Regions from separate parts of the Kluyvera sp. 142486 genome, predicted to be linked through region 1. Evidence: predicted binding sites of a transcription regulator. Region 1 holds the regulator's gene; each other region holds the start of a gene.
What was found. The regulator Fur, encoded in region 1, represses iron uptake genes when iron is present. The targets are predictions, from matches to a motif close to ATAATAATGAGAACNACTATCAA.
Positions count from the first base shown of each region.

Region 2: fhuF (siderophore-iron reductase FhuF) is a predicted target of Fur. The motif match lies at 2,742-2,764, and genes of this name have one in related genera.
Region 3: ACLGE8_RS10735 (TonB-dependent siderophore receptor) is a predicted target of Fur. The motif match lies at 4,411-4,433, and genes of this name have one in related genera.

Region 1 is NZ_JBKHUI010000004.1:265,786-275,503, reverse strand. Features, by position in the region: gene glnS (glutamine--tRNA ligase) at 98-1,756, shown strand; gene chiP (chitoporin ChiP) at 2,222-3,628, shown strand; gene chiQ (ChiQ/YbfN family lipoprotein) at 3,678-4,013, shown strand; gene fur (ferric iron uptake transcriptional regulator) at 4,127-4,579, opposite strand; gene fldA (flavodoxin FldA) at 4,871-5,401, opposite strand; gene ybfE (LexA regulated protein) at 5,552-5,845, opposite strand; gene ybfF (esterase) at 5,975-6,739, opposite strand; gene seqA (replication initiation negative regulator SeqA) at 6,922-7,494, shown strand; gene pgm (phosphoglucomutase (alpha-D-glucose-1,6-bisphosphate-dependent)) at 7,533-9,173, shown strand; gene potE (putrescine-ornithine antiporter) at 9,335-9,718, opposite strand, start outside.
Region 2 is NZ_JBKHUI010000022.1:52,483-62,200, reverse strand. Features, by position in the region: gene rsmC (16S rRNA (guanine(1207)-N(2))-methyltransferase RsmC) at 1-558, shown strand, start outside; tRNA gene ACLGE8_RS20340 (tRNA-Leu) at 784-869, shown strand; tRNA gene ACLGE8_RS20335 (tRNA-Leu) at 897-982, shown strand; tRNA gene ACLGE8_RS20330 (tRNA-Leu) at 1,018-1,103, shown strand; gene ACLGE8_RS20325 (DUF1435 domain-containing protein) at 1,147-1,386, opposite strand; gene ACLGE8_RS20320 (GGDEF domain-containing protein) at 1,616-2,680, shown strand; gene fhuF (siderophore-iron reductase FhuF) at 2,782-3,570, shown strand; gene ACLGE8_RS20310 (PTS sugar transporter subunit IIC) at 3,611-4,954, opposite strand; gene ACLGE8_RS20305 (YbaK/EbsC family protein) at 5,292-5,750, shown strand; gene bglJ (DNA-binding transcriptional activator BglJ) at 5,747-6,421, opposite strand; gene ACLGE8_RS20295 (helix-turn-helix transcriptional regulator) at 6,382-7,107, opposite strand; gene ACLGE8_RS20290 (helix-turn-helix domain-containing protein) at 7,396-8,295, opposite strand; gene pobA (4-hydroxybenzoate 3-monooxygenase) at 8,299-9,483, opposite strand.
Region 3 is NZ_JBKHUI010000008.1:43,703-53,420, forward strand. Features, by position in the region: gene ACLGE8_RS10710 (potassium/proton antiporter) at 1-1,311, opposite strand, end outside; gene ldcA (muramoyltetrapeptide carboxypeptidase) at 1,407-2,321, opposite strand; gene emtA (membrane-bound lytic murein transglycosylase EmtA) at 2,415-3,026, shown strand; gene ACLGE8_RS10725 (flagellar brake protein) at 3,027-3,758, opposite strand; gene ACLGE8_RS10730 (GlsB/YeaQ/YmgE family stress response membrane protein) at 4,057-4,311, shown strand; gene ACLGE8_RS10735 (TonB-dependent siderophore receptor) at 4,462-6,576, shown strand; gene hpaX (4-hydroxyphenylacetate permease) at 6,739-8,151, opposite strand; gene ACLGE8_RS10745 (MarR family winged helix-turn-helix transcriptional regulator) at 8,409-8,870, shown strand; gene ACLGE8_RS10750 (amidase) at 9,205-9,718, shown strand, end outside.

The DNA.
Region 1 (9,718 bases):
ATTCCATCGCTTTTTTTGTGCAACTAATAGTTGTCTAGAAGCGCGGCTTATAAGATCATGTGCCGTTATACGTTGTTTACGCTTTGAGGAATCTACGATGAGTGAGGCTGAAGCCCGCCCGACTAACTTTATTCGTCAGATCATTGATGAAGATCTGGCTACCGGTAAGCACAACACGGTGCATACCCGTTTTCCGCCGGAGCCGAATGGCTATCTGCACATCGGCCACGCGAAATCTATCTGCCTGAACTTCGGTATTGCGCAAGATTATCAGGGCCAGTGCAACCTGCGTTTCGATGACACCAACCCAGTCAAAGAAGACATCGAATACGTTGAGTCCATCAAAAACGACGTCGAGTGGTTAGGTTTTCACTGGTCTGGCAACGTTCGCTACTCCTCTGATTACTTCGATCAGCTGCATGCCTATGCGGTTGAACTGATCAACAAAGGTCTGGCGTACGTTGATGAACTGACGCCTGAGCAGATCCGCGAATATCGCGGCTCGCTGACCGCGCCGGGCAAAAACAGCCCGTACCGCGATCGCAGCGTAGAAGAGAACCTGGCGCTGTTCGAAAAAATGCGTACCGGCGGTTTTGCCGAGGGCACGGCTTGCCTGCGCGCGAAAATCGACATGGCATCACCGTTTATCGTGATGCGCGATCCGGTGTTGTATCGCATTAAATTTGCCGATCACCACCAGACCGGTACCAAGTGGTGCATCTACCCGATGTACGACTTCACCCATTGCATCAGCGATGCGCTGGAAGGTATCACGCATTCCCTGTGTACGCTGGAGTTCCAGGACAACCGTCGTCTGTACGACTGGGTGCTGGATAACATCACCATTCCGGTTCACCCGCGCCAGTACGAATTCTCGCGCCTGAATCTGGAATACACCGTGATGTCCAAGCGTAAGCTGAACCAGCTGGTAATGGAAAAACACGTAGAAGGCTGGGATGACCCACGTATGCCGACCATCTCCGGTCTGCGTCGTCGTGGTTACACCGCCGCGTCCATCCGTGAGTTCTGTAAGCGCATCGGCGTCACCAAGCAGGACAACACCATTGAGATGGCTTCCCTGGAATCCTGCATTCGCGAAGATCTCAACGAAAACGCCCCGCGTGCGATGGCGGTTATCGACCCGGTTAAACTGGTTATCGAAAACTACCCGCAGGGCGAAAGCGAGTTGGTTTCTATGCCTAACCATCCGAATAAGCCGGAGATGGGTAGCCGTGAAGTGCCGTTTAGCGCTGAGATCTGGATCGACCGCGCGGACTTCCGTGAAGAAGCCAACAAGCAGTACAAGCGTCTGGTGATGGGTAAAGAAGTTCGTCTGCGTAACGCCTACGTGGTGAAAGCAGAGCGCGTAGAGAAAGATGCGGAAGGCAATATCACCACCATCTTCTGTACCTACGATGCCGACACTCTGAGCAAAGACCCAGCAGATGGCCGTAAAGTGAAGGGCGTGATTCACTGGGTTAGCGCAGCACATGCGCTGCCGGTTGAAATTCGTCTGTACGACCGTCTCTTCAGCGTGCCAAACCCAGGTGCCGCAGAAGACTTCCTGTCGGTGATGAACCCAGAGTCACTGGTTATCAAGCAGGGCTACGCTGAGCCTTCTCTGCAGGCCGCTGAGGCCGGTAAAGCGTTCCAGTTCGAGCGTGAGGGTTACTTCTGCCTCGACAGCCGTTATACCACCGCAGAGAAGCTGGTATTTAACCGCACCGTCGGTCTGCGTGATACCTGGGTAGGTTAATTCCTTACCCTGATAAAAACGCCGCGCTTGCGGCGTTTTTTTTCGCCTGCCGCCAGAGGTTCTCTTTCACTGAATGATAATGTTACTTTCGGATGAAAAATACGATCTCTTATAGTTTCGCGAAGCGAATTAATGCAATTATTCTACCTCTAAGTATCCCCGCGCTTTTAATCCCGCTTGTTACAAAAGTCTAATGTAAACGGTCTCATTCACATTTTTATCAGGCCCGGCAAGGCTTGGCGCGAAGATGTTGCAGTAACGCACCCTGTTACAAATGGAAACCAAATATGTGCGCTTTGTCATAATCCTGCACTCTCGTTGCGGAAAAGGATTGATAATTCGCGTCGCGAAAAATAGTCTGTAGGTGTAGTGAAACACAATTTCTTAGCAGTACCTTTTTATCAGTTTTATTTTTTTGCCTTCTGCTTTGCAGCGGCATTTTTAAAAGTCAAAGAGGATATAACTATGCGTACGTTTAGTGGCAAACGTAGTACGCTGGCGCTGGCTATCGCCGGTGTGACAGCAATGTCAGGCTTTATGATGACTCCGGAAGCAAAAGCAGAAGGCTTCATCGACGATTCTACACTGACCGGCGGCATCTATTACTGGCAGCGCGAACGTGACCGTAAAGACGTTACCGATCACGATAAATATAAAACCAACCTTTCTCACTCCACCTGGAATGCCAACCTCGACTTCCAGTCTGGCTATGCTGCCGACATGTTCGGTATTGATATTGCTGCGTTCACCGCGATTGAAATGGCGGAAGATAACGGCAGTGGTCACCCGAACGAAATTGCGTTCTCTTCTAAGAACAAAGGCTACAGCGAAGACTACAGCGGCGATAAGAGCGGTATCAGCCTGTACAAAGCGGCAGCTAAATTTAAATTAGGGCCAACATGGGCTCGCGCAGGTTACATCCAGCCAACCGGTCAAACGCTGCTGGCACCACACTGGAGCTTTATGCCTGGTACCTATCAGGGTGCTGAAGCCGGTGCTAACTTCGACTACGGCGATGCTGGCGCGCTGAGCTTCTCCTACATGTGGACGAACAACTACAAGGCGCCATGGCACCTTGAAATGGACAACTTCTATCAGAACGATAAGAAGACCAAAGTCGATTACCTGCACTCCATCGGTGCGAAATACGATTTCAAAAATGACCTCGTGCTGGAAGCCGCATTTGGTCAGGCGGAAGGCTATATCGATCAGTACTTCGCCAAAGGTAGCTACAAATTTGATATCCCTGGCGGCCCGCTGACCACCAGCTATCAGTTCTACGGTACGCGTGACAAGGTGAGCGATCACGGCGTCAACGATATCTATGACGGTACCGCGTGGCTGCAAGCGTTAACCTTCGGCTACAAGCTGCAAGAAGTGTTCGACTTCCGTCTGGAAGGGACCTGGGTTAAAGCAGAGGGTCAGCAGGGTTACTTCCTGCAGCGTATGACGCCAACCTACGCGTCCTCTAACGGTCGTCTGGATATCTGGTGGGATAACCGCTCTGACTTCAACGCCAACGGCGAAAAAGCGGTCTTCTTTGGCACCATGTATGATCTGAAAAACTGGGATCTGCCGGGTTGGGCGGTGGGTGCTTCTTACGTTTACGCATGGGATGCTAAGCCAGCGACCTGGCAGATGAGCCCGGACGAGTTCTACGACAAGAATAACAAGATCAAAGAGTCTGCCTACAGCCTCGATGTGGCCTACACCGTACAGGATGGCCGCGCAAAAGGCACGCTGTTCAAACTGCACTTCACTCAGTATGACAACCACTCCGATATTCCAAGCTGGGGCGGCGGTTACGGCAACATCTTCCAGGATGAGCGTGACGTGAAATTTATGGTTATCGCACCGTTCACTATTTTCTGATGCTAACGCGGCAGGGGGAGACCTCTGCCGCTGTTAAGAGGCTCATCGTATGAAAAAATTGATTATTGTTGCGCTGATGGCCGCTGGGTTAACCGCCTGTGCGCAATCACCTGCACCGAAGGAAGATAGCAAGCTGAAGGATGCCTACAGCGCCTGTATTAACACTGCAGAAGGCAACCCGGATAAAATTCAGGCCTGCCAGAGCGTGCTAAATGTGCTGAAGCAAGAGAAAGCGCACGAGCAGTTCGCAAACCAGGAAAGCGTGCGCGTTATTGATTACCAGAAATGCATTAACGCCAGAAAAATGGGTAATGACGAAGCGGTAGCGAAGAACTGCGATAAGATTTGGCAGGAAATTCGCAGCAACAACACGCCACAGAAATAAGCTTATGCTGACAACAAAAAACCGCTGCTTGCAGCGGTTTTTTTATGGATATCGTAAAGCAGGGCATAAAAAAACCAGCGCTTAGGCTGGTTTTCGAGACGCACACAGTACGCTTATTTTGCTACCGCGTCATGCGCGTGTTCATCTTCACGGCAGTCGCCTTCAGCGCAGTGACCGTAAAGATAAAGACTGTGGTTCGTTAAGCGGATACCGTGCTTCGACGCGATTTCACGCTGGCGAGCTTCAATGGAATCATCGCTGAACTCGATCACTTTGCCGCAGTCGAGGCAGATCAGGTGATCGTGGTGATGCTGTTGGGTCAGCTCGAAAACGGATTTACCGCCTTCAAAGTTGTGACGGGTGACGATACCGGCGTCATCAAACTGGTTCAATACGCGGTAAACCGTGGCTAAACCAATCTCTTCACCCATGTCGATCAGGCGTTTGTATAAGTCTTCCGCGCTGACATGGTGGTTATCCGGTTCCTGAAGGACTTCCAGAATCTTTAACCGTGGAAGTGTGACTTTCAGGCCAGCCTTCTTTAATGCGGTGTTATTGTCAGTCATGCGGAATCTGTCCTGTTGCTAAACGATTAACTTCCATCAGCGAAAGTATCACAGAGAATGCACCCGAATTAATGCGTCTCATTATAGAATGACCCTATTGAAATGAAAACAGCAAGAGCCGGGTAAACTAAGCTTTCAAAAACGAGGCTTCACCGACAAACTGACGATGAGACCGCGCTAAATCAGAAGATATTGTACAGGTATGCGCTCAAAAGTTAAAAAATTGTAGCTATTATTTTAATTGCTTTTACCTATTAATGCGGCACGATTTATCATCGTGCCGCAGGATAATCAGGCGTTTTTGATCTCATCCAGGTGCAGCTCTTCTGCAACCTGCTTAACCCATTTTTCAACGCGCTCGGCGGTCAGTTCTGGCTGACGGTCTTCATCGATAGCCAGACCCACAAAGTGGTCGTCATCTGCCAGACCTTTAGACGCTTCGAAATGGTAGCCCGCGGTCGGCCAGTGGCCTACGATAGTCGCGCCGCGTGGTTCAATGATGTCGCGAATGGTGCCCAGTGCGTCGCAGAAGTATTCCGCGTAGTCTTCCTGGTCGCCGCAGCCAAACAGCGCAACCAGCTTACCGTTGAAGTCCACTTCTTCTAGCGTAGGGAAGAAGTCATCCCAGTCGCACTGCGCTTCACCGTAGTACCAGGTTGGGATACCCAGCAGCAGAATGTCGAATGCTTCCAGATCTTCCTTGCTGCTCTTGGCAATGTCGTGAACGTCAGCGACATCTTTACCAAGCTGTTTTTGAATCATTTTTGCGATATTTTCGGTGTTCCCGGTATCGCTACCGAAAAAGATGCCAACGATTGCCATGAGTAAAATAACCTCTTGAAACTTAATGATATGGTGGTGGCTTATTGCCCACAGATAAGGGCAATCATAGCAGAACAGAGAGGTGCGCGGAAACCGCTATCGTGCCGGACTGCACACTCTGCTACATGAAAGCGTATTTTGGGGGATTTTTCAGACTTTCCCCTGTCCGTGCAGTTGGGCCAGTTGGCTCATCAGAATCTCTTCGATGAGTTCACTCCGGCTCATATCACGGGCAGTCGCCAGCTCGTTGAGTGCATCAACGGCTTCGTTGTTCAGCTTCAGCTCCACGCGCTTCAGACCGCGCACTTTGTCGCGTTTTAACTGATTACGCTTATTAATGCGCAGCTGTTCGTCACGCGAAAGCGGATTGGTTTTTGGTCTTCCCGGCCGACGCTCATTTGCGAACAAATCTAAGGTCGTACGGTCCGTTTGTTCTTTTGCCATGGTTCTGAGTGACTTCGGGGAAACAAGCTACCGGGCGGTGCCCGGTGCAGACAGCGCGCAATCATACATCAGTGGGGCCCACACGCCAACGACCACGGCCATTCTGGCGCGCGGTCGATGCATTTTTAATCACTCGGCGAGGTAGCGACGAATCGCTCGCAGCACCGCTTCCGGTTTTTCGGCATGAACCCAGTGGCCCGCGCCGGCAATAACATGCGCTTTTGCCTGCGGGAACTGAGCCAGCAGCGTGTCACGATAGGCTTCGGTCACGTACGGCGAATTGCCGCCAGGGATGAACAGGGCAGGGTGGTCCCAGGCCGGGATAGTCTCCCAGCCAACGATATGCGGGTACTGTTCCCACAGCACAGGCACGTTAAATCGCCAGGCACCGTCAACAAAGGATTTCAGCAGGAACTGAATCACGCCTTCTTCTTTAAGGTACTCGCGCATCACCGTGGCGGCCTGCTGGCGGGTTGCCACGCCCGCGTTAGTCACCGCATTAATGGCGGCAAAAATCTCATCGTGACGACGGACCTGATAATTCACGGGGGCAATATCAATCGCCACTAGTCGGTCGATGCGTTCTGGGGCCAGCGCGGTGAGCGCCATCACCGCTTTACCGCCCATGGAATGGCCGATAACCGTCGCTTTCTCAATGCCGTTAGCATCGAGGGTATCGAGCAGATCCTGCGCCATTGCGGAGTAGGTCATCTCATCGGCACGCGGCGACAAACCGTGGTTACGCATGTCTACCTGGAGGATATCGTGGTCGGAGACCAGGTCGCGCGCCAGGATGCCAAGATTGTCCAGACTACCGAACAGCCCGTGGACGAGAACGATGGGAGAATTATTGTGCAGGTTTTGTGCAGATTGCGCTCGGACATTCAATTTCATAGCAAAGTTCTTTTTTTCGCATTGTCGGGTTAGGGTATCATGTTGGACATTCTAACGCTCAGGGGCAAGAGAGGAACTCCTCCGAATTTTGCCGTCTTCCTGGTTTGGCGCTACCCGCTGTTGGGTTTTGACTTTATAATCCCAATGAATTGTATTCAGAAAAATTATCGCACCGGATTAAGATGAAAACGATCGAAGTTGATGACGAGCTCTATCGCTATATTGCGGCTCACACTCTGCACATTGGCGAGAGCGCGTCCGACATTTTACGGCGTATGCTGAAATTCTCCGCCGCTTCCCAGCCCGTGGCTGCTGCCGCTGCGCCGGTCGTCAAAGCAGAACCGGCTCCCGCTCCGGCCCCGGCTGCTGCTCCCGTTGCTGACGTGAAAACGGTAAAAACCGCCAAAGATAAAGTTCGTGCTATGCGTGAGCTGCTGCTCTCTGATGAGTATGCAGAACAGAAGAAAGCGGTTAACCGCTTCATGCTGGTACTGACCACGCTGTACGCTCTGGACAACAAGGCGTTTGCCGAAGCTACCGAATCCCTTCACGGGCGTACCCGCGTCTATTTTGCTGCTGATGAGCAGACTCTGCTCAAAAACGGCAACCAGACAAAACCAAAACAGGTTCCGGATACGCCATACTGGGTCATTACCAATACTAATACAGGCCGTAAATGCAGCATGGTCGAACACATCATGCAATCAATGCAATTCCCAACGGAATTGATTGAGAAGGTTTGCGGTACTATCTAATACTGACAATCTAACCCTTGCATAAGAAGGACCAGGCAATGGCAAACCATACCCGTGCAGGACAACCTGCACAGCAGAGTGATTTGATCAACGTCGCCCAACTGACGGCTCAGTACTACGTGCTGCAGCCTGACGTGAGCAACCCGGAACATGCGGTGAAGTTCGGTACATCCGGCCACCGTGGGAGCGCGGGTCGTCACAGCTTCAACGAAAAGCATATTCTGGCCATTGCTCAGGCGATCGCGGAAGAGCGCGCGAAAAATGGAATTACGGGCCCATGCTATGTCGGGAAGGATACTCACGCGCTCTCTGAGCCGGCGTTTATCTCCGTTCTCGAAGTGCTGGCAGCAAACGGGGTGGATGTCATTGTTCAGGAAGACAATGGCTTTACGCCGACTCCGGCGGTATCCAACGCTATCCTGGTACACAACAAAAAAGGCGGTAAGCTGGCCGATGGGATCGTGATTACGCCATCCCACAACCCACCGGAAGACGGCGGCATCAAGTACAACCCACCAAACGGTGGCCCGGCTGATACCAACGTCACCAAAGTGGTTGAAGACCGCGCGAATGCGCTGCTGGCAGCCGACCTGGCGGGCGTGAAGCGCATTGCTTACGACGCTGCGCTGGCTTCCGGTCACGTGAAAGCAGTCGATCTGGTTCAGCCGTTTATTGAAGGGCTGGCGGATATCGTCGATATGGCCGCTATCCAGAAAGCTGGGCTGACCCTGGGCGTTGACCCACTGGGTGGCTCTGGTATCGAATACTGGAAGCGTATCGCCAAGCACTACAACCTGAACCTGACCATCGTGAACGATCACGTTGACCAGACCTTCCGCTTTATGCACCTCGATAAAGATGGCGCGATCCGTATGGACTGCTCCTCCGAGTGCGCGATGGCGGGGCTGCTGGCGCTGCGCGATAAGTTCGATCTGGCGTTTGCCAACGACCCGGACTATGACCGTCACGGTATCGTCACGCCGGCTGGCCTGATGAACCCGAACCACTATCTGGCGGTAGCGATCAACTACCTGTTCCAGCATCGCCCGCAGTGGGGCAAAGATGTCGCCGTGGGTAAAACGCTGGTCTCTTCTGCAATGATTGACCGCGTGGTGAACGATTTGGGCCGTAAGCTGGTAGAAGTGCCGGTTGGCTTTAAATGGTTCGTTGACGGTCTGTTCGACGGCAGCTTCGGTTTCGGCGGCGAAGAGAGCGCGGGTGCTTCCTTCCTGCGCTTCGACGGTACGCCGTGGTCTACCGATAAAGACGGGATCATCATGTGCCTGCTGGCAGCGGAAATCACCGCCGTCACCGGTAAGAACCCGCAGGAGCACTACAACGAACTGGCTGCCCGTTTCGGTGCGCCAAGCTACAACCGTCTGCAGGCCAGCGCAACTTCCGCACAGAAAGCGGCGCTGTCTAAGCTCTCTCCAGAAATGGTGAGCGCCAGCACGCTGGCGGGTGACCCGATTACCGCACGTCTGACGGCGGCACCGGGTAACGGGGCTTCTATCGGCGGTCTGAAAGTGATGACCGACAACGGCTGGTTCGCGGCGCGTCCATCTGGCACCGAAGATGCCTACAAGATTTACTGCGAAAGCTTCCTCGGTGCTGAACACCGTAAGCAGATTGAGAAAGAAGCGGTAGAGATTGTCAGCGAAGTGCTGAAAAACGCCTGAGTGATTGGGTAAGAAAAAGGGAGCCGAATGGCTCCCTTTTTTATGGGTTTCGTGCTGCTCCGGGGTCGGCATAAATACCTCACCCGGGCTACACGCAACCCATCATTGTGGTCGTTGTAGGCCGGATAAGCGAAGCGCCATCCGGCAACACCAGCACAGACTTAACTGTGCTTATTCTTCAATTCAAACCGCGGTGACACCAGACCGTACAGCGTCCAACCGAGGAACGTGACGATGGAACCGTACAGCATCGCTTCTTCGCCGGAAGAGTAGAGCGCATAGAAGCTATACATTGCCCCAATAAATGCCACGAAGTTGGCGACGCGCGCTTTGTTCATCGGCACGTTAGCCATACGTTGAATAATGACCAACGCCGCCATCGACAGAATGTAAGGAATAATATTGGTCACCACCGCCAGGTTCACCAGCACGTTGAACTGATTGTTCAGCGACGGGCTAATGGTCATCAACGACAGCCCTGACTGAATCACCACGATAACCAGCATCCCTTGAACCGGCGCGTCGGCACTGCTGACGCGAGAGAA
Region 2 (9,718 bases), on a different contig from region 1:
TGGGGCGAGTACCAGTTGGATAATCTGACCATTAAGACCCTGCCAGGCGTATTCAGCCGCGACGGTCTGGATGTCGGTAGCCAGTTGCTGCTTTCTACCCTTACTCCGCATACCAAAGGCAAAGTGCTGGATGTCGGCTGCGGCGCTGGCGTACTGGCAGCCACCCTTGCCAGTCACTCACCAAAGGTACGACTGACCCTGTCTGACGTGAGCGCCCCTGCGGTTAAAGCCAGCCGCGCCACGCTTGCGGCGAACGGTGTTGAAGGTGAAGTGATTGCCAGTAACGTCTTCTCTGAGATTAATGGTCGCTTCGACATGATCATCTCCAACCCACCGTTCCACGATGGGATGCAGACCAGCCTGGACGCTGCCCAGACCTTAATCCGCGGCGCGGTTCGTCATCTGAACAGCGGCGGCGAGCTGCGAATCGTGGCGAACGCCTTCCTGCCGTATCCGGCAGTGCTGGATGAAACCTTCGGCTTCCACGAAGTGATCGCCCAGACTGGCCGTTTTAAAGTTTACCGCACCGTTTTGACCCGCCAGGCGAAAAAAGCCTAATCAGATCGCGTGTAGCCCGGCCGAGCGTAGCGACGCCGGGGCTTACCGCTAAGTATCTCCCGGCGTCGCTACGCTCGGCCGGGCTACATAACCCCTCGAAAACCGCAGAAACGCCTTTTTTTTCGGCAATCACTCCGCGTTCGATAATTAACTATTGACGCACAGCGTAAAACCACTAGAATTCGCCTCCGTGGTAACGATTCTTTCATAAAGAGTCGATGGTATGCGAAGGTGGCGGAATTGGTAGACGCGCTAGCTTCAGGTGTTAGTGTCCTTTGGATGTGGGGGTTCGAGTCCCCCCCCTCGCACCATAAACCACGTTATATCGTTCGCAGAGTGCGAAGGTGGCGGAATTGGTAGACGCGCTAGCTTCAGGTGTTAGTGTCCTTAGGATGTGGGGGTTCGAGTCCCCCCCCTCGCACCAACGAAGCGATATAACAAAAGTAACGAGATATCTGTGCGAAGGTGGCGGAATTGGTAGACGCGCTAGCTTCAGGTGTTAGTGTCCTTAGGATGTGGGGGTTCGAGTCCCCCCCCTCGCACCAGACTCCTCGTTCTCTCCTGGTAGTTCCCCCCCATTTTTGATAGTCATCCCATTAGCTTTAAATTCATTGTTATCAGCACAAGACCGCCAACAAACGCTATGCACGACGGTAACAGCACAAAGTGACGTAACCGACGATGCCATATCATGGCGCCGCTCAGCAGCAACCCGCACACGATAACGCCGCGCCAGACGTCAAGCGACAGCCCCATCGTGCTCAGTATGGCGATTGCGCCTCCCGAAATCAGTACACCCCAGCCGCTGCCTAGCGTTCGTTGCAACATGAACCAGCCCATCTAAATGATAATGATTACCAATATCATATATTGTTTTTTGTCAATTGTCTGCTCATGCGCTAAGGTTTCATAATCATTAATGACATGTATATTGCATGGTGATAACTTGTACAAAAAATAGCATGTCTAAATAAAAAGAATTTGCGCTTTGCATTCATGAATTATTCTTGTTTTTGATGCATTTACTTATATTAAAGGCTGACTACAACATCCAACAATGACAGTACAATCCTGGCGCACCCTGCGTGCGCAAAAATATCAGCTAACGTTCCGGCTATTTTTGTTTCTGAATCTGGTCTCATCGACGCTGTCCGTTTTCAGCCCGATATATAACGTTAATATTTTTCCACTACCTGCAATGCTGATAGCGGTGGGCAGCAGCGTGCTGCTGGCATGGAACTGGCGATATAGCAGTATAAAACTGAATATACTAATAGTTTCAGTTATATTCGGCTGCTTATGGGGCTGGCATATTTTAAGTAAAACTTTGGTGCTCGCTTTACCTAATGACAACTTTCAAATGGTGGCGCTTTTCAGCGTACTATTTGTCGGCACCATTGCCTTTTCCAATAATATTGTCGCCTTTTCCCTCCATTCAATGCCGACCTTTATTGTGTGCCTGATAACCAGCCCTTACGGGGAATGGTGGAGAATGACCTACTGTATGGCACTGCCGTTAGTTGGCATCGCTATTCAGCACGTGATCCAGCGGCGTAACGATAAGTTCGCGCAAGGGTTGATGTATAAACTACTGGAAGAGCGCGAAACGCTGAACGGTCTGAGCATGCTCGACCCGCTGACCGGGCTCTACAACCGCCGTGGGTTCCAGTTCCGCCTGGATTCATTGATGTCGATAGGTAAGGCGCAGCACTCCGTCCTGCTGCTGGATATTGACCACTTCAAGGCCTACAACGACCACTACGGCCATATGATGGGCGATCAGGCTCTGATGCGTGTTTCGGCAGCGATTCGAAACGCCGTGCGTTCCCGGGATATTGTGACGCGCTTTGGCGGTGAGGAGTTTATGGTAGTGCTACCGCACTGCAACATTGAGGCCGCGATGCAGACCGCCGAGCGTATTCGCCAACACGTATACGATCTCAAAATTCCGCATATGTTCAACTCCAGCGTGGCAACCCACGTGACCATCAGCATCGGTGTAGCCCCACTGGAGGATAACAACATTGACCAGGCCATGCAGCGCGCGGATAAAGCGCTGTATGACGCGAAAAACATGGGGCGTAATAACATTCTGACCTACGAGCAGGCTCCCGCCGTCTAGGTTCACAAAACGCGGGCTCAGGAGACAAACTTCTTGCGCTCGCTTTTATCTATAGCTAGGATTGCTAATCATTATCATTTAGATTTGAATCCAGCAACGCTATGGCTTACCGTTCCGCTCCGATTGCCGATGACCTCATCTGGCGCACGCCGATTCCTTCAAAGGAACAGGCGTTCGCAGAGTCAGTGCGCGCCAAAATAGCCGAGTTACGTCCGCACCTGCTGGACATGTTTCGTCTGGGCGAAGCGGCCCCGGATAGTGCCAAAACCCTCAGCGAATGGGCGAAACCGACGGAGCTAAGCTCCCTGCTGGCCGTCTATTCCGATCATATCTACCGCAATCAACCGACCCTGGCGCGAGAAAATAAACCGCTGCTTTCCCTTTGGGCGCAATGGTATATCGGCCTGCTGGTGCCACCGTTGATGCTCGCACTGCTGACTGAAGAATCCGCTATCTCGCTAAGCCCTGACCATTTCCGCGTAGAATTCCACGAAACCGGCCGCGCGGCGTGCTTCTGGATCGACGTACACGCTGACGTTTGCGCCAGCAAGAAACCGGCCATCGAACGCATGGACGATCTGGTGAGTCAGGCGCTTATGCCAGTCGTGCAGGCGCTGGAAGCAACGGGAGAGATTAACGGTAAGCTCATCTGGAGTAATACCGGCTACCTGATTAACTGGTATCTCGGCGAAATGAAAACGCTGCTAGGCGAAGAGCAGGTCAACCTGCTGCGCCAGCGCTGTTTCTTTACCAGCACGCTGGCCAACGGCCAGGATAATCCGTTATGGCGTACTGTGGTATTACGTGACGGCCTGCTGGTACGCCGCACCTGCTGCCAGCGTTACCGCTTGCCCGACGTTAAACAGTGTGGCGACTGTACGCTGAAATAAACAACGGGGCTTTCGCCCCGTTATTTTTTACTGCTGTCTTTTACGCTGCCTGCTGGCTCTCTTCAGCCGCACGCTGCGCTTCTTCGTTTTCCTGCTCTAACAACTGTTTTTCATACACTTTGAAGAACGGATAGTAGATAACCGCGGAAACGCAGGCCAACAGTACCACCAGAATCGCTGCTCGGAAGTCCCAGCCCAAAGCCCATGCGCCGCCAATAGGTGCCGGTGCCGTCCACGGTACAACAGAAATCACGCGACCAATCAGATCCAGCTTCATCGCCGCCCACGCCAGAATCGCGTTGACCATCGGTGCCAGCAGGAATGGAATGAAGAACACTGGGTTCATTACGATTGGGGTACCGAAGATAACCGGTTCGTTGATGTTGAACAGGCTAGGCACCACGCTCAGACGACCGATAGAACGCAGGTGTGCTGAACGGCTACGCAGGTAGCAGAACACCAACCCCATCGTTGCACCGGAACCCCCGACCACGATAAAGAAGGTCCAGAATGCTTCCATAAAGATGTGCGGCAGCGGTGCGCCCTGTGCCAGAGCCGTCTGGTTCAGGCCAAGGTTAGTCAGCCAGAACATCTGCAGCATACCGGAGACAATCGCCGCCCCGTGGATCCCTGCAAACCACAGCAGGTGACCAATCAGTACGGCCAGCAGAATCGCCGGTAAGGAGTCAGCAGCGGAAACCAGCGGCTTGAACACGGACATGATGGCTTGCGGAATCAACATGTCGAACTGGCTTTGAATAAACAGGCTCAGCGGATAGAGCGTCAACACCACCACCAGCACCGGAATCAGCAGGTCGAAGGAGTTTTTGATCATCGGCGGCACCTGATCCGGCAGGCGGATCCCGATGTTGCGGACTTTCAGAAAACGCATCATCTCCACGCAGTAGACGGCAACGAGGATCGCAGTAAAGATCCCGGTTCCCCCCAGGCTATCAACCGGCAGATGGCCGCTGGTTTTTGGTGCGGCAACCAGCAGGAACGCCATGATGGAAAGCATCGAACACATGAACGGATCGAGCTGGTTGCTCTTTTCGTAGTGTTTGCCGAGGTTATAGGAGATGGCCGCACAGATATAGATAGACATAATGCCCATCGTCATATCAAACGGCGTCAGAATACGACCTTCAAACTGCTTGGCAAGATCTAACCACGCGCGGGCAAAGCCCCAGGTGGTATCGGGAGAAAACGGTGGATAGGCGAATACCAGTAAAAACGATCCTACAATCATAAAAGGCATGGCAGAGATAAAACCATCACGAATCGCCATAACGTGACGCTGAGAGGAAATTCGCCCCGCAACCGGACTAACGTAGTTTTCTACAAAGCGGAATATCAGATTAAATGCAGCGTGATTAGCAGACATAACAGCCCTCCTGACAGGCTTTAGACGTCAACACAGCAACAACGATTTTGCCGACATGCAACTGGGCGTACATTGAAGCATCAGGTGTTACGGGTCTGCGACCTGCAATGATGTTCATACCGATACAGTTCATACACGGCTCTTATTATAGATACAAAGGAAGTTACCCCCGCAGTATCAATCGGCTGATGAATAACCGCAACCGGTTACAGTAACCGGTTGCACTGATTGTGAAGGAGATCCAAAAAACAAACAATTTTTGCACAACTTAGCCGCTTTATTTACAACCCAGGTAGCTTTATGACAGAGTGGCTCGCCGAATTATCAGGAGAGAACCATGAGCCTACAGTCTGTAAAGGAATTCTTTGCCGAGCACGCGCCCGACATCAGCATCATCGAGCTTGAGCAAAGTACCGCAACCGTTGCTCTTGCCGCCGCCGCTCACCGCGTTGAGCCCGGACAAATTGCCAAAACGCTCTCGCTGAAGGTGAAAGACCGCGTCATTCTGGTGGTTGCGAAAGGAGATGCCCGTCTGGACAATAAGAAGCTGAAAGAGACTTTTGGCGCGAAGGCTCGCATGCTAAGCAGTGATGAAGTGGTGGTTCTCACCGGTCACCCAGTCGGTGGGGTCTGTCCATTTGGGCTGGAGAATCCGCTGGCGGTGTACTGCGATGTCTCGCTGCAGCAATACGAAGAAGTTCTCCCTGCTGCAGGAGCCATACACAGCGCGGTACGCATTTCGCCGGAGCGGATGGCTAGCCTTACCGCTGCCACATGGGTGGATGTCTGCCTCTAACAAACGGACGAGGAGCTGGCATTATTCATATCGTGTAACGACACCAGCAGGTCGGCAGCGCTCAGCAGTTCAATATCGGAATTCACCCCCAGCTTCGTCATCGCATTAAATTTATGTGCGCGAATAGTTTTGATATTCCGCCCCAGCTGCTGAGAAATATCCATCAGCGAATAGCCGTAGGTCATGTAGCGCAGGATCAGGTTCTCGGTCGGGCTGAGAAAACGATTTTCTCGCTGGGCAGCGGAATCCTCCATTGCCTCACGAACCTCTATCGCCTCTTCCAGCAGCGCGAATACGCTATGCCGTAGGTCGCTCAGCGTTTCGGATTTACTGAGCACGCCATGAATATAGGTGGGCGACAGCTGCCGAATCAGTCCAGCTTCATCTTTATCGTTAGCCAGAATGATACGCATCGCCTTAGGATGATGGCTGGCAATCTCGCCCATCGCTAACAGGCATTCAATACGAAGTTCACGCGTGCCAGAGAGACAATACATGACGCCATCAAACGGCCCTTGCCTGACCGCCAGCTTAAATTCGGCAATGCTGCGAAAAAAATGGAAAGTAAAATGCCTACCACGAGCGCTCATCAGTAGATGACGTAGCCCTACCGCCGTCACATTACAATGCTCTATGATAGCGATGCGCTGCTTCCTGCTGCATTTTTCCATTCGACTTGCTCCCCGTAGGCTGAATAGAGATTGAGTTCCTTCATTCCCTGATTGCTGTTGAGCCAGGCATACATTTCCGCATTACTGCGCAGAGACAGGCGGCGCATTGCACTATTTTTTTGCGCACTAATGGTTTTATTACTTTTTTTCAGCAAAGCGGCGATTTGGTTAATCCCCCATCCTTTCGCCAGCAGACGCAGTACTTTTCGCTCGGACAGCGTCAACATAATGAGTCGTTGATTATCATCATCGACATCTGCATCATGCTGCAGCGCAAGCAGCATTTCACTCACGTTATCCGTGCTGACATTGTCCTGTTGAATGGCTTTTACCACCCGCTCAACAGAGTCAGATTCTGAGAGTAGCGTGCTTTCCGGACGCATTAAAAATTCAACGGCTAATGCGTAGTACTGGCGGCTAATCATAAATATCCAGTGAATATCACGATATTGCGATAGCAGCGTATAGTATTGCTCGCAGAGCGCACGCGGATTACCAATATCACCAGAGAAATCAACGATAACCACATCAGTACGGCGAAGTTGAAGCAGCGTTAACTGCTCAAGAGACTGGCAAAAATTGAGCTCGTAATTCGGGAAATGCATTCGCATAATGGAATTCAGCCCAGACTGCATAACCGGTATGTTGCTGATAATCACTGCGAACTTGCAGTACTCTGGCGTCATATAACCTCCGTATCCTTTCGAAGATTCGTTTCCTGAATATATTTTTATTTCATCAAATAAGCGTATTTTCAGGAAATGAACCCATCCATTTCTATTTCCCTTTAATAGCGGCGTAATACTCGTCGGTTAATTATCAAATAAACCTGACCGCTGTATGACTTTATCTGTGAGATGACTTCATCTGGTTAGCAGGACTAACTACGACAGTATGGCATATCAACGTAAAAGAGATTGCTTAGAAAATATTAAAGCATCAATAAGAAAAAATTAAACATTCAAAAAAATAGCCTATTCAGATAGTTCCATTTTCATCTTGAATTCTTTGGGCGTCACCCCTTCACGCTTGCGGAAAAAACGCGAAAAATAGGTCACGTCACTAAATCCCAGATAATCAGAAACCTGTGTGATGGTCATGCTGGTGTACTGCAGGCTACGCTTTGCTTCGAGTAGTAGTCGCTGATGTAAAACGTTCAATGCGCTGGTACCGTGATATTCACGACACAAGCAGTTCAAATGGGTGGTGGAAACCCGCAGCTTTTGCGCATAGTCGGCCAACGATAAATGCTCGCGGTAGTGGCTCTCAATCAGCCGGCTAAACTGGCGCAGCACGCTGCGTTTCCGCTCGCTGTGATCCTTCACCACGCCTCCCGCCTTGCCCTGACGATTGAGCCACACCAGCAGCGCGCTTAGCAACGAATAGAGCATCATCTCCCGCGCGTCGTGATCCTGGGTGTACTCTTCCAGCAGCGTGGCAAATAGGGTACGGATATGGTGGCCGGAACGTTTAACCGGAATACAGCCGGGCTGGCTCAGCATATCCAGAGGTTGCCCGAACTGCGTCTCCAGACGGCTTAACAACGGCAGCGCAAGCGAGAGCACGTAGCCTTGCGTCCCCGGCGAAAAATGAAAGCCATGAACGCAGAGCGCGGGAACGACCTGAATAGAAGATTCGTTCACCACCAGGCGTTGTCCCTCTATTTCTATTTCAGCCTGCCCTTTGTGCAAATAAAGCAGTTGCACCAGCTCGGCATGCTGGTGAACCCGAATATGCCATTCGTAGAGGCTGCTGCGTTTATGGATCGATTCACAGTGCAGCAGATCGGGTGTCGGCCAACCCATATGCTCGCCATAGAGCTTAAATACCGGCACCACCTCCGGCATATTCGCTTCGACACCCGCTCTTTTCATTATCTACTCCACCGTTTCATAAGGCAGCCCCACGTAGTTTTCAGCAATCGTTGTCAGGCCCGCCTGCGAGCTGAGATAGTACTGGCGATCGGCTTCCTGCATCTTTCTGGCAAACGGACTCTGATCCTGAAAATCATGCAGCAGATGGGTCATAAACCAGCTAAAGCGTTCGCCTTTCCAGACCCGGTTCAGCGCCAGTTGTGAATAACGGCTCAGCAGGTCGGCACGTCCATTCTGGTAATACTGCCGCAGGATACGCCACAAATAGTTCACATCCGAAACGGCCAGGTTCAGCCCTTTAGCCCCGGTTGGCGGCACAATGTGTGCGGCATCGCCAACCAGGAACATCCGCCCGTACTGCATCGGCTCCACCACATAGCTACGCAGCGGCGCAATGCTCTTCTCAAGTGAGTGACCAGTCACTAACTTTTGGCTTAACTCGTCCGGCAGACGGCGCTTCAGCTCACTCCAGAAGCGTTCATCAGACCATTGTTCAACGCTGTCGGTCAGCGGAACCTGTAGATAGTAACGGCTTCTAGTTAGTGAGCGCTGACTACACAATACAAACCCACGCTCATGATGCGCGTAAATCAGTTCCGGGTTGACCGGCGGCGTGTCAGAGAGCAACCCCAGCCAGCCGAACGGCCAGATGCTTTCATATTCACGCAGAATATCGCGAGGTATGCTCTGACGAGAAACGCCGTGGAAGCCATCACATCCGGCAACAAACTCACATTCCAGATGGCAACGTTCACCGTTTTTCATAAAGGTGACGGAGGGCTTATCACTTTTCAGGTCGTGCAATTCAACCTGTTCAACGCCATAAATGGTTTGCGCTCCGCTGGCCTGCCGCGCTTCCATCAAATCACGCGTCACCTCGGTCTGGCCATAAACCATCACGCTCTTTCCGCCGGTCAATTCACTCAGCGGCACGGGAATACGCCGGTCAGCAAACAGGAACTCCACACCGTGGTGAAGCAGCCCTTCCACCTCCATACGGCGAGCGACGCCCGCTTCACGCAGCAGCTCGACGGTACCGTTTTCGAGTATCCCGGCGCGAATACGTCCCAGTACATACTCCGGGGTCTGACGTTCCAGGATCACGGTTTTAATGCCCGCATTATGCAACAACTGGCCTAACAGCAGCCCGGAAGGCCCGGCACCGATAATGGCAACTTGCGTGTTCATGGGTGACCTCGCACTCTGGTTAATTATTTGTTTATTTTGTGTATCAATAAAGTTTCAGAATGCATTTTTGATAAGTCAGAGGGGAAAAAGAAGGTCAGAATCCGTTCAAAAATTGCACTTTCGAACAGTTTTGCAAAAGTGTGGGCAACATCAACTCTTCAACAAAAGCGTCAGGCCGCCGAATTTTTGCACATTGTTTGATCCTGGCCGGATTGCTTCCCCATGCTCTTCGGGT
Region 3 (9,718 bases), on a different contig from region 1:
CATATGCAGGTCGCGCAGCGCGGCGCCGACGCACCATTTCTCAGCGCTTAGCTGATAAACAAACTGCTCCCACGGATTTTCCGGGTGAATATCCAGCCCGACGCGCGAGATAGGCCAGCCGACCGGTGGCACCACCACTTTGGCTTTTTTCGCCGCCCAGGAGAGCGAAGTGCCCTGTAGCAGCAACGACACCAGCACCACAAAGAAGGCGACGTTAAAGAACAGACGCGCGTTCTCAAGCCCCGCCATCATCGGGAAGACCGCCAGAATGATCGGCACCGCGCCGCGCAGGCCAACCCAGCTGATAAACGTGCGCTCGCGCAGGTTAAAGCCGCGGAACGGCAGCAGCCCGGCGAACACCGACAGCGGACGGGCGATAAAAATCATCCAGATGGAGAGCAGCAGCGCCGGAATGGCGATCGGCAGCAGGTCGGACGGCGTCACCAGCAGCCCCAGCACCAGGAACATGGCGATTTGCGCTAGCCATGCCAGGCCATCGAAGTTTTGCAGAATGCCGAAGCGGTTGCGAATTGGCCGGTTACCGAGCAGGAAGCCGCACAGGTAGACCGCCAGAATACCGCTGCCGTCAAGCGAAGTGGTGACGGCGAAAATCATGATCCCGCCGCTTAGCGCCAGCAGCGGATAAAGCCCGGCGGGCAGGGCGATACGATTGATCATCTGCAGCAGCAGATAGCCGCCAGCGCCGCCAATCAGAATACCCAGACCGAACTGTTGAATAATGTGCACCAGGAACATCCAGCTCAGTCCGCTTTCATGCTGCTGGATCATCTCGATAAGGGTGATGGTCAGAAACACCGCCATCGGGTCGTTACTGCCGGACTCGATCTCAAGGGTTGAACCTACGCGTTCGTTCAGCCCTTTGCCGCCGAGCAGTGAAAACACCGCCGCCGCATCGGTTGAGCCGACAATCGCGCCAATCAGCATCCCTTCCATAAGGTCGAGTTTAAACAGCCACGCCGCCATCATCCCGGTCAACCCGGAGGTAATCAGCACCCCGACGGTCGCCAGCGATAGCGCCGGGCCTAAGGCCACGCGAAAGGAGCTGGCCTGGGTGCGCATCCCGCCGTCAAGCAGGATCACCGCCAGCGCCAGGTTGCTGACCATATAGGCGAAAGGGTAGTTATCGAAGGGGATGCCGCCGATGCCGTCAACGCCCGCCAGCATGCCAATGGCTAAGAAGATAACCAGAATAGGAATACCGAGACGGGAAGAAAATGAGCTTAAGAGAATACTGCAGGTTACTAAGACTGAACCCAAAATAAAGAGACTAATGACTGCCGTGGCGTCCAATGTTCACGCACTCCCCGATAACGTACAAGCTAGTTACAAAACGTTACCATAATTGCGGCGCGAACAGTGGATTAATAAACGGTGATTATTGTTTTTTATTCAACTAATACCGGATGCCCGGTGATGGTGAGCCGTGATTGTCCCGCGGTGTGGCAAAGTTTCGCCTGCGCGCCGAGCGCCAGCGTCACCGTCCGCTGTTCGTGACCAAAGTCGAGGCCGCTGATGACCGGAATCGACAGCCGTGAACGCAGATAGTCGTACATCGATTCAAGCGAGTACCCGGCGTCGTAATCGTTCGGGTTAGCACCGGTAAAACTGCCCAGCACAATCGCGCGCTGACGCGGCAAGATCCCGGCATACAGCAGCTGCAGCAGCATACGTTCAACGCGGAACGGGTGTTCATTAATATCCTCAAGCACCAGAATGCCATCGCGGATCTCCGGCATCCACGGCGTGCCGATAAGCGAGGCAATCATCGCCAGATTGCCGCCCCACAGCGTGCCCGCGGTTTCGCAGTCGGGGCCATCTCCCTGCCATTCCACGCTATAGGTCGGCTGGCGCAGCGCTTTCCAGAAGTGCTGCTCGGTAAAGTCGTTCAGCGTTTGTGCGCCGAAGTTCCCCGCCAGCATCGGGCCGCTAAAGGTGATGACGTTGCCAGCGGCCAGCAGGCCAAACTGAATGGCGGTGAAATCGCTGTGGCCGCAGATCAGCAGCGGATCCTGCTGCTGGCGGGCAACCAGCGCCTGCCAGTCAATGCTGTCCAGCAGACGGCTGGCGCCATAACCGCCGCGCACCGGCATGACGATACGGTTCTTGCCCTTAAGGGTCGCCAGCGCGTTGATATCGTGCAGGCGCTCGGCCTCCACCCCGGCAAAGCGGCGGTCGCGGCGGGTGATAACCTGCTGATTTTCCACCTGATGCCCGGCCTCTTCTAATCGCTTAACCCCGCACTGTGCGGCAGACTGATTGATGCAATAACCGGAAGGGGCGACGAGATGAAACTGAGACATGGCATTTCCTTGCTGATAGTGAAACGAGTATCATGCCGCCTGAGCCCATGGTTGTCATTAACGGCGGCACAGTTCAGCTAAAAGGATAGATGCGTGAAATTGAGATGGTTTGCTTTTTTAATTGTATTACTTGCAGGGTGCAGTTCTAAATCGGATTACCGTAACCCGCCCTGGAATCCCGAAGTGCCGGTGAAACGAGCAATGCAGTGGATGCCTATCAGCGAAAAAGCCGGTGCGGCCTGGGGCGTAAGCCCACGCCTGATAACCGCGATTATCGCCGTGGAGTCTGGCGGTAACCCGTCGCTTGTCAGTAAATCGAACGCAGTGGGTCTGATGCAGCTGAAAGCCTCCACCTCGGGTCTGGACGTATACCGCTACATGGGCTGGAGCGGGCAACCGTCAACCAGCGAGCTGAAAAACCCGGAACGCAATATCTCAATGGGTGCCGCTTATCTGAGCATTCTGGAACATGGTTCGCTGGCTGGGATCACCGACCCGGAAGTGATGCAGTACGCGCTGGTGGTATCCTATGCCAACGGTGCAGGTGCGCTGCTGCGCACCTTCTCATCGGATCGTAAAAAGGCCATTGCGAAAATTAACGACCTGGATAAGGACGAGTTCTTCGACCACGTAGTGAAGAATCACCCGGCACCGCAGGCACCGCGCTATATCTGGAAGGTGCAGAAAGCGATGGATGCGATGTAATCAGCGGACGTTATTCGCCCGTTCGCGCGCTTCACGCTCCAGCGAAAAGATAATGCGCTGGAGCGAGCGCTCAAGCACCGGATTCATATGCAGAAAACGGAAGCTTAAGCGCGGCGTGACGATAGTTTCATTCTTGCTGTCCACCACCTTGCGTTCGCTGATTGCCAGCAGCTGCGCATCAAAACGAAAACGCCCCCACTGCGCCATATCCAGCTCGATCTCTTTAAGCTCCATGCCTGGAATCAGGTCGCCAGGTGGTGGTGCATCCAGTAGTGCCCCCATGCCGCCAAGCGACAGATCGAACAGCCGGAAGCGAAGCGTGCTTTTATCCGGCAGCGTGGCTTTGCCGAAATAGGGCGGGTGCAGCGGTGCGGGAATACGGAAAAACTCGCGACGCTGAATAAACCAGACCGTCGGCGGGGTAGGCATGACGAAGGCAGGCAGACCTTGATAATCCTCCACCTGCATTTGCGGCACCGTAAACTCTATTTTTGCGCCGTTGGTCTCCGCGACCATGGTCATGTTTTTGGCCGAACGAGCCGCCACGTTGTCCTCATCACGGCTACCGAAATCGATAACCAGACGCTGCTGGCTGACATCAAGAATACGACTAATAAACTGGCGGGACGCCCAGCTAACGCGCAGCGCGGCGTTAGCCTGCTGAAGATCGCGCAGCACGCTTAAAACGGCTAAAGGGTTTTGCTTTAAAAACTGTGTGTTGTGCTCACTCACCTGGAATGGCTCCTGAATGGCAGAGGCTTTATGTTTTATCGGCTTACGAAAATATAACTTCAGCTCCCAAATGAAAAAAATTAACATCTTCGCAGCTTTTGGCTGCCCAAAGCACTTTCGCAGCTTTTGGCTGCCCAAAGCACTTAAGACAGTGCTTACGTCAATATCCGCATTCGTACGTATAAAATATCATCGCCTTGCCAGGTTTTTTAAGAACAATTACCTATACTTGAAGTATTAGCGGCGCAGAATGTCGGCGCTTTTATGGCTGTTTAATGGAACTGAAGAGGTGGGAAAAATGGGTATTATTACCTGGATTATTTTTGGTCTGATTGCCGGTGTTATTGCCAAACTGATTATGCCGGGGCGTGATGGGGGCGGATTTATCCTCACCTGCATCCTGGGGATAGTTGGTGCGGTGGTGGGCGGCTGGTTAGCGACCACGTTTGGCCTTGGCGGTAGCGTCACCGGTTTTAACCTGCACAGCTTCCTGGTTGCCGTCGTCGGTGCCATCGTTGTGCTGGTGGTTTTCCGCCTGATTCGCCGCGAATAATGTCTGTCAACGGCCCCGCAAGGGGCCGTTCTTCGTTTTACCCCCTGCGTCTTTTCCCCCACTTTCCGTCGTTGCCTGCATTTTTATGTTGAACTAAAAACACAAATGATAATAATTATCGTTCTTTATTCGTTTTGAGTTCACCTATAAATGAAAAAAACCGTTTTTCGTCGTTGTACGCTTTCAGGGATGATTGCCGTTGCGCTTTCCACCTCAGCCTGGGCTGATAAAAATGAAACCACGATGATCGTTACCGGGTCGGGCGAGAGTAGTGAACTCCCGGCCTGGACCAACAGCGCCACCAAATCTGCGGTGGCAGAGAGTAAAACGCCGCAGGTGATTAACACCATCAGCCAGCGTGAAATCAGCGAACGTCACGCGACGTCGGTTAACGAAATTCTGCGCTATGCGCCGGGCGTTTCAACGGAATCTCGCGGTAGCACCTCCTACATGAGCGAATACAAAATTCGCGGTTTTACCGTTGATAACGAGTTCTATAACGGCCTGCAGCTGCCTTATAACGTCACCGGCAATACCAAAGCGCGTATTGACCCGCTGCTGATTGAGAGTGTGGATATTCTTAAAGGGCCATCCTCTGTGCTGTATGGCAACGGTTCGCCGGGCGGGCTGGTGAATATTCAGGGCAAAAAGCCGCAGACCACGCCTCGCACTGAGGTGGGTTTTAATACCGGCACTCGCAACCTGAAAGAGGGCTACCTCGACTCTACCGGGCGTATTGCCGATAGCGACTGGAGCTACCGCCTGCTGGGTAAAGCGACGGAGGGCGACGATCAGCCGCACACCACCCGCACCGAGGATTATCTGGTCGCACCGAGCGTCACCTGGCAACCGAGTGATAAAACCCGACTGACCATTGATGCGCTGGCGCAAAATACCCCAAGCCTGACGCCGTCCAACCCGCTGCCGCTCTCTTATCTGCGCTCAAGCTATGCCGATAAGCGCGATTATGCTGGCGACAAATGGAATGGTTTTAAACAGCGTCAGTGGATGGTGGGCTATAGCTTCGAGCACGAATTTGATAGCGGTTGGGGCATTGCCCAGAAGGCGCGTTATTTTGATATCGATACCCACCAGAATAGCATCTACTCGACGGGGAACGCGGACCATCCTGTTTACGAATTGGAGCGTTTTGCCTACACCACCGATGAAGACCTGCATAGCTTCAACATCGATAACCAGCTGACGCGCACCTTCGCCTTCGGTGATTGGCAGCACCACCTGTTGGCCGGGTTCGACTATCAGAAGCTGAACTCGCACTATCACTATCGCTATGCGCCTGCGGCTACGACGCCGGGTATTGATATGCGCAATCCGGATTTCGGACTGGTCAATGAAGATGCGCTGGGGCTTTATACGACACAGAAAAACCGTCTCTCCTACAACCAGAAAGGGTATTACCTTCAGGATCAGGTTGAGTTTGGCGGCCTGAATCTGCTCGCCAGCCTGCGTTACGATGAGTACCAGTCTGCCACCACCGATTATATGAACGACGACCAGAAGACGTGGATTTCTCAGGATAGGGTAACGAAACGACTGGGCGCGCTGTACGCCTTTGATAACGGTATTTCGCCGTTCATCAGTTATTCTGAAGGGTTTAAGCCGGTATCACCGGCGCGTAATCTGACGGCCGATCAGGTGAAACCGACCACCAGTAAACAGGTGGAGGGCGGTGTGAAGTATCTGCTGGCCGACTATGCCACCACCTTTACCGCCTCGGTGTTTAACATCAAGCAGAAAAACGTGCTGAGCCTGGACCCGAGCTGGAACTACCATCAGACGGGGGAGATTGAATCGAACGGTGCGGAGCTGTCGGCCATTAGTCGACCAACCGATAACATCAACCTGATAGCCAACTACGCCTATACGCACGCTATTAATACCGAAGATGAAACCTATCAGGGCAAACGTCCGACGCAGGTTCCGGAGAACGCGTTTAACCTGTGGGGAGATTACACTTTCGATCAAAGTCTGGTGCGCGGGCTGACGGTAGGGGCCGGGGTGCGCTATATCGGGCCAATGGAAATTGCACCGGATAACACCGCAGGCAAACTCGGCGGCACCACCCAGTATGATATGTCGGTGTCTTACGATATGTCGGCGGTGGACAGCAGCCTGGCAGGGCTGATGCTGAAAGCCAGCGCGCAGAACCTGACCAACAAAGAGACGTTGACCTGCTATGACAGCACCAACTGCTGGATTGGCCGTGACAGGACGGTGCAGGTCGGGGCGAGCTACACCTTCTGAGGGTAGGCCGGAAAAGCGTAGCGCCATCCGGCACCGTGCGGTATGGTGCCGGATGGCGGTGAAACGCCTTATCCGGCCTACAAATACCGACTTCCGGGCCTTCCCGGCGTCGCTTCGCTCGTCCGGGCTACGGGATGGTTTCCTGTAGCCCGGACGAGGCGTTTACGCCGACTCCGGGGCGGCACCGACCGTATCGGACTGTCGCTGTGCCGCTTTCATCGGAATAAACGCGATAATCACCGCGCCCAGCACCAGGAACCCGGCGACCATATAGATCCCCGCGTTAAAGCTGCCGGTTACATCCTTCATCAACCCCATCAGCAACGGCCCCAGCGCCGCGCCGGTCATCCCGGTGCCGTTAATCACCGCAATACCCAGCGCGCGGGCGCGCAGAGAAAGCGCACGGTCCGGGGTGGTCCAGAAAATTACCATCGCGGCAAACGCGCCCATTGAGGCCATCACGATCCCGGTAAACTGCAGCTGCGGATAAGGGCTGGTGGCGGTTAGCACCCAGCCTGCGGCGGCGAACAGATACGGCAATAGGGTATGCAGTTTACGTTCATTATGGCGGTCAGAGCGCTTGCTCCACCAGATCATCCCGACAATGGTACAGACCTGAGGAATGGCGCTAAGCAGGCCGATGGTGACGTTGCTGCTTTCGGCGTTAAAGCTGCGCAGAATCAGCGGCGTCCAGACGCTCAGCGCGCTGAGGGTATTGGTCAGGCAGAAGTAGGCCAGCGTGTAGAGCATGATGGTCGGCGTCATCAGCTCGCGCATGACGCTTTTTTGCCCCACCGACGCCGCCTGAATCGCGCTTTGGGTTTGCAGCGCGCTCTGGCGGTCGGCCTCCATCATCTCTTCCAGACAGGCTTTATCGTCATCGGTCAGCCATTTCGCCTTCGACGGGCTGTCATCAAGCCAGAACCAGACCACCAGACCGAGCAGCACGGATGGGAAACCTTCCAGCAGGAACAGCCACTGCCAGCCCTTGAGGTTCAACATGCCGTCCATGTTGAGGATATAACCGGAGGCCAGCGACCCCAGCGCCATGGTGACCGGCATCGCAATCATAAACAGGGCGTTGGCGCGGGCGCGATAGTGCGCCGGGAACCAGTAGGTTAAGTAGTAAAGCAGGCCGGGCAGGAAGCCCGCTTCGGCAATCCCCACTAGCATGCGCAGCGCGTACAGGCTATTTGGCCCGGTAGCGAATAGGGTCGCGGTCGAGGCGATGCCCCAGACAATCATCAGAATGGCAATCCAGCGACGGGCGCCGACGATGGTTAGCATCACGTTGCTGGGAATGCCGCACACCACGTACATCACGTAGAACAGGGTTGTGGCGAGGCCGAACATCGTACTGGTGAGCCCCAGGTCTTTGCCCATGGTCAGGCCGGCAAAGCCGATGTTAATACGGTCGAGGTAAGAAAAGACAAACAGCACGAATAAAAACACGATTAAGCGACGGAAAAGCTTGTTGATGACCGCCTGCTGACGCGGGTTCAGCGGCTGCTGCGCCGGGGGCGGAGTGGCAAGCTCCCCGTCGCGTTTGTGTCCCAGAGAAGGGCTATCGTTCATGAAAAGCTCCACATTGTGTTTATTAGTATGGGTGCCGTGCAGGCTGCTAACGTATAGAAAATAGCCGCTGAAGATGTCAATTTTCCGTAGATAAAATGATACGTAATTGTTATGTGTGTGGCATTTGTGAATCATAATGAGATCTGCGTCGCTTTCATTGAGGCGTCATTATGGTTTGCGGCAAAAAGGGGTCAGGACGGGCGGAAAGACAAAGCGTATAATCATAAAATCTGAAGTTTTTTTGGGTAAGGAAACGCATGGGTCATATAAAAAAAGTATCGGAAGACGCTGTCTTTCATCGCGAAGAGTTTCCGTTCTACTGGATTGTTAACGTCTATGCGCGTTACACCCAAACCGTAGAGGTCGCCCTGAAAAAGATTGGCCTGGATGTCTCCCGTTTTCGCGTGCTGATGATCACCCATCAGTACGGCGAAGCGAGTATTTCGCAAATCTCCGAATACGCGCTGGCGAAAATGCCGACGGTAACCAAAATCGTTGGTCGCCTACGCGACGATGGGCTGGTCACGACCGCCAACAGCGTCCATGACGCCCGCGTGACGGTGGTGATGCTCACCGAAGCCGGCCAGCAGAAAGTGGCGGAAGCCATGCCGCTGGTGGGCAAGATTTTCGACAAAGGCTTTAAGGGAATCAGCGCCAGCCAGGTGGAGAAAATGAACCTGACGCTGTCAAAAGTGCTGGATAATCTTAACGACCTGTAGCCCGCCACACGGCACAATGACAAAATTGTGACTGGTGTAGAAAAATATTATAACTCGCTGTAAATAAACCCTTTTATGACAACCACCGCTGGAGGCCACTCCAGCGGTCATCTCCTCGCTTACGCCGAAATTTGCTATGTAATTCATCAGGCTGTATTAGTAACCCTGCTAATAAAAAGGTTAATGAGTTGTTATATCATCGTAAATTTAACGTGAAAATTTACTTGAATTTTCATCTAAATATTCCATAGTGATTACACGATGGTCAGGGCAAAAAAGCAGCAACGACTGCGCGCCTGAATATGATTCATTTTTTCTGGTTAAGGTGTTAATCATGCAGCCAGTTTGTGAGAGCAATGGGTTTATCGAACGGTTCACCCTCGGTGAGGGCGACCTGAGTTTTGCCGTCAAAGACACGCTGGACGTGGCGGGCTTCCGCACCCAGGCGGGTTGTCCGGCGCTGGCTGATACGCCGGTTGCCGCCCAGCATGCCAGCGTCGTCGCCACGTTATTAGCGAACGCCTGCGTCCTGTCGGGGAAAACCACCCTGCACGAACTGGCGTTTGGCGTTACTGGCATCAACCCCTGGAGCGGCACGCCGGTCAATCCGCGCTTTCCGTCGCTGATTCCCGGCGGTTCCTCCAGCGGCTCGGCTGCCGTAGTGGCGGCGGGCAAGGTCGATTTTGCCCTCGGCACCGACACCGGTGGTTCGGTACGCATGCCGGCGGCCTGCTGCGGTATTCTCGGCCTGAAACCGGGCTACGGCGTATTGAGCCGCCAGGGCGTAATGCCCGCCGCCAGCTCGCTGGACAGCGTGGGCCTGTTTACCCGCGATGCTCATACCCTTC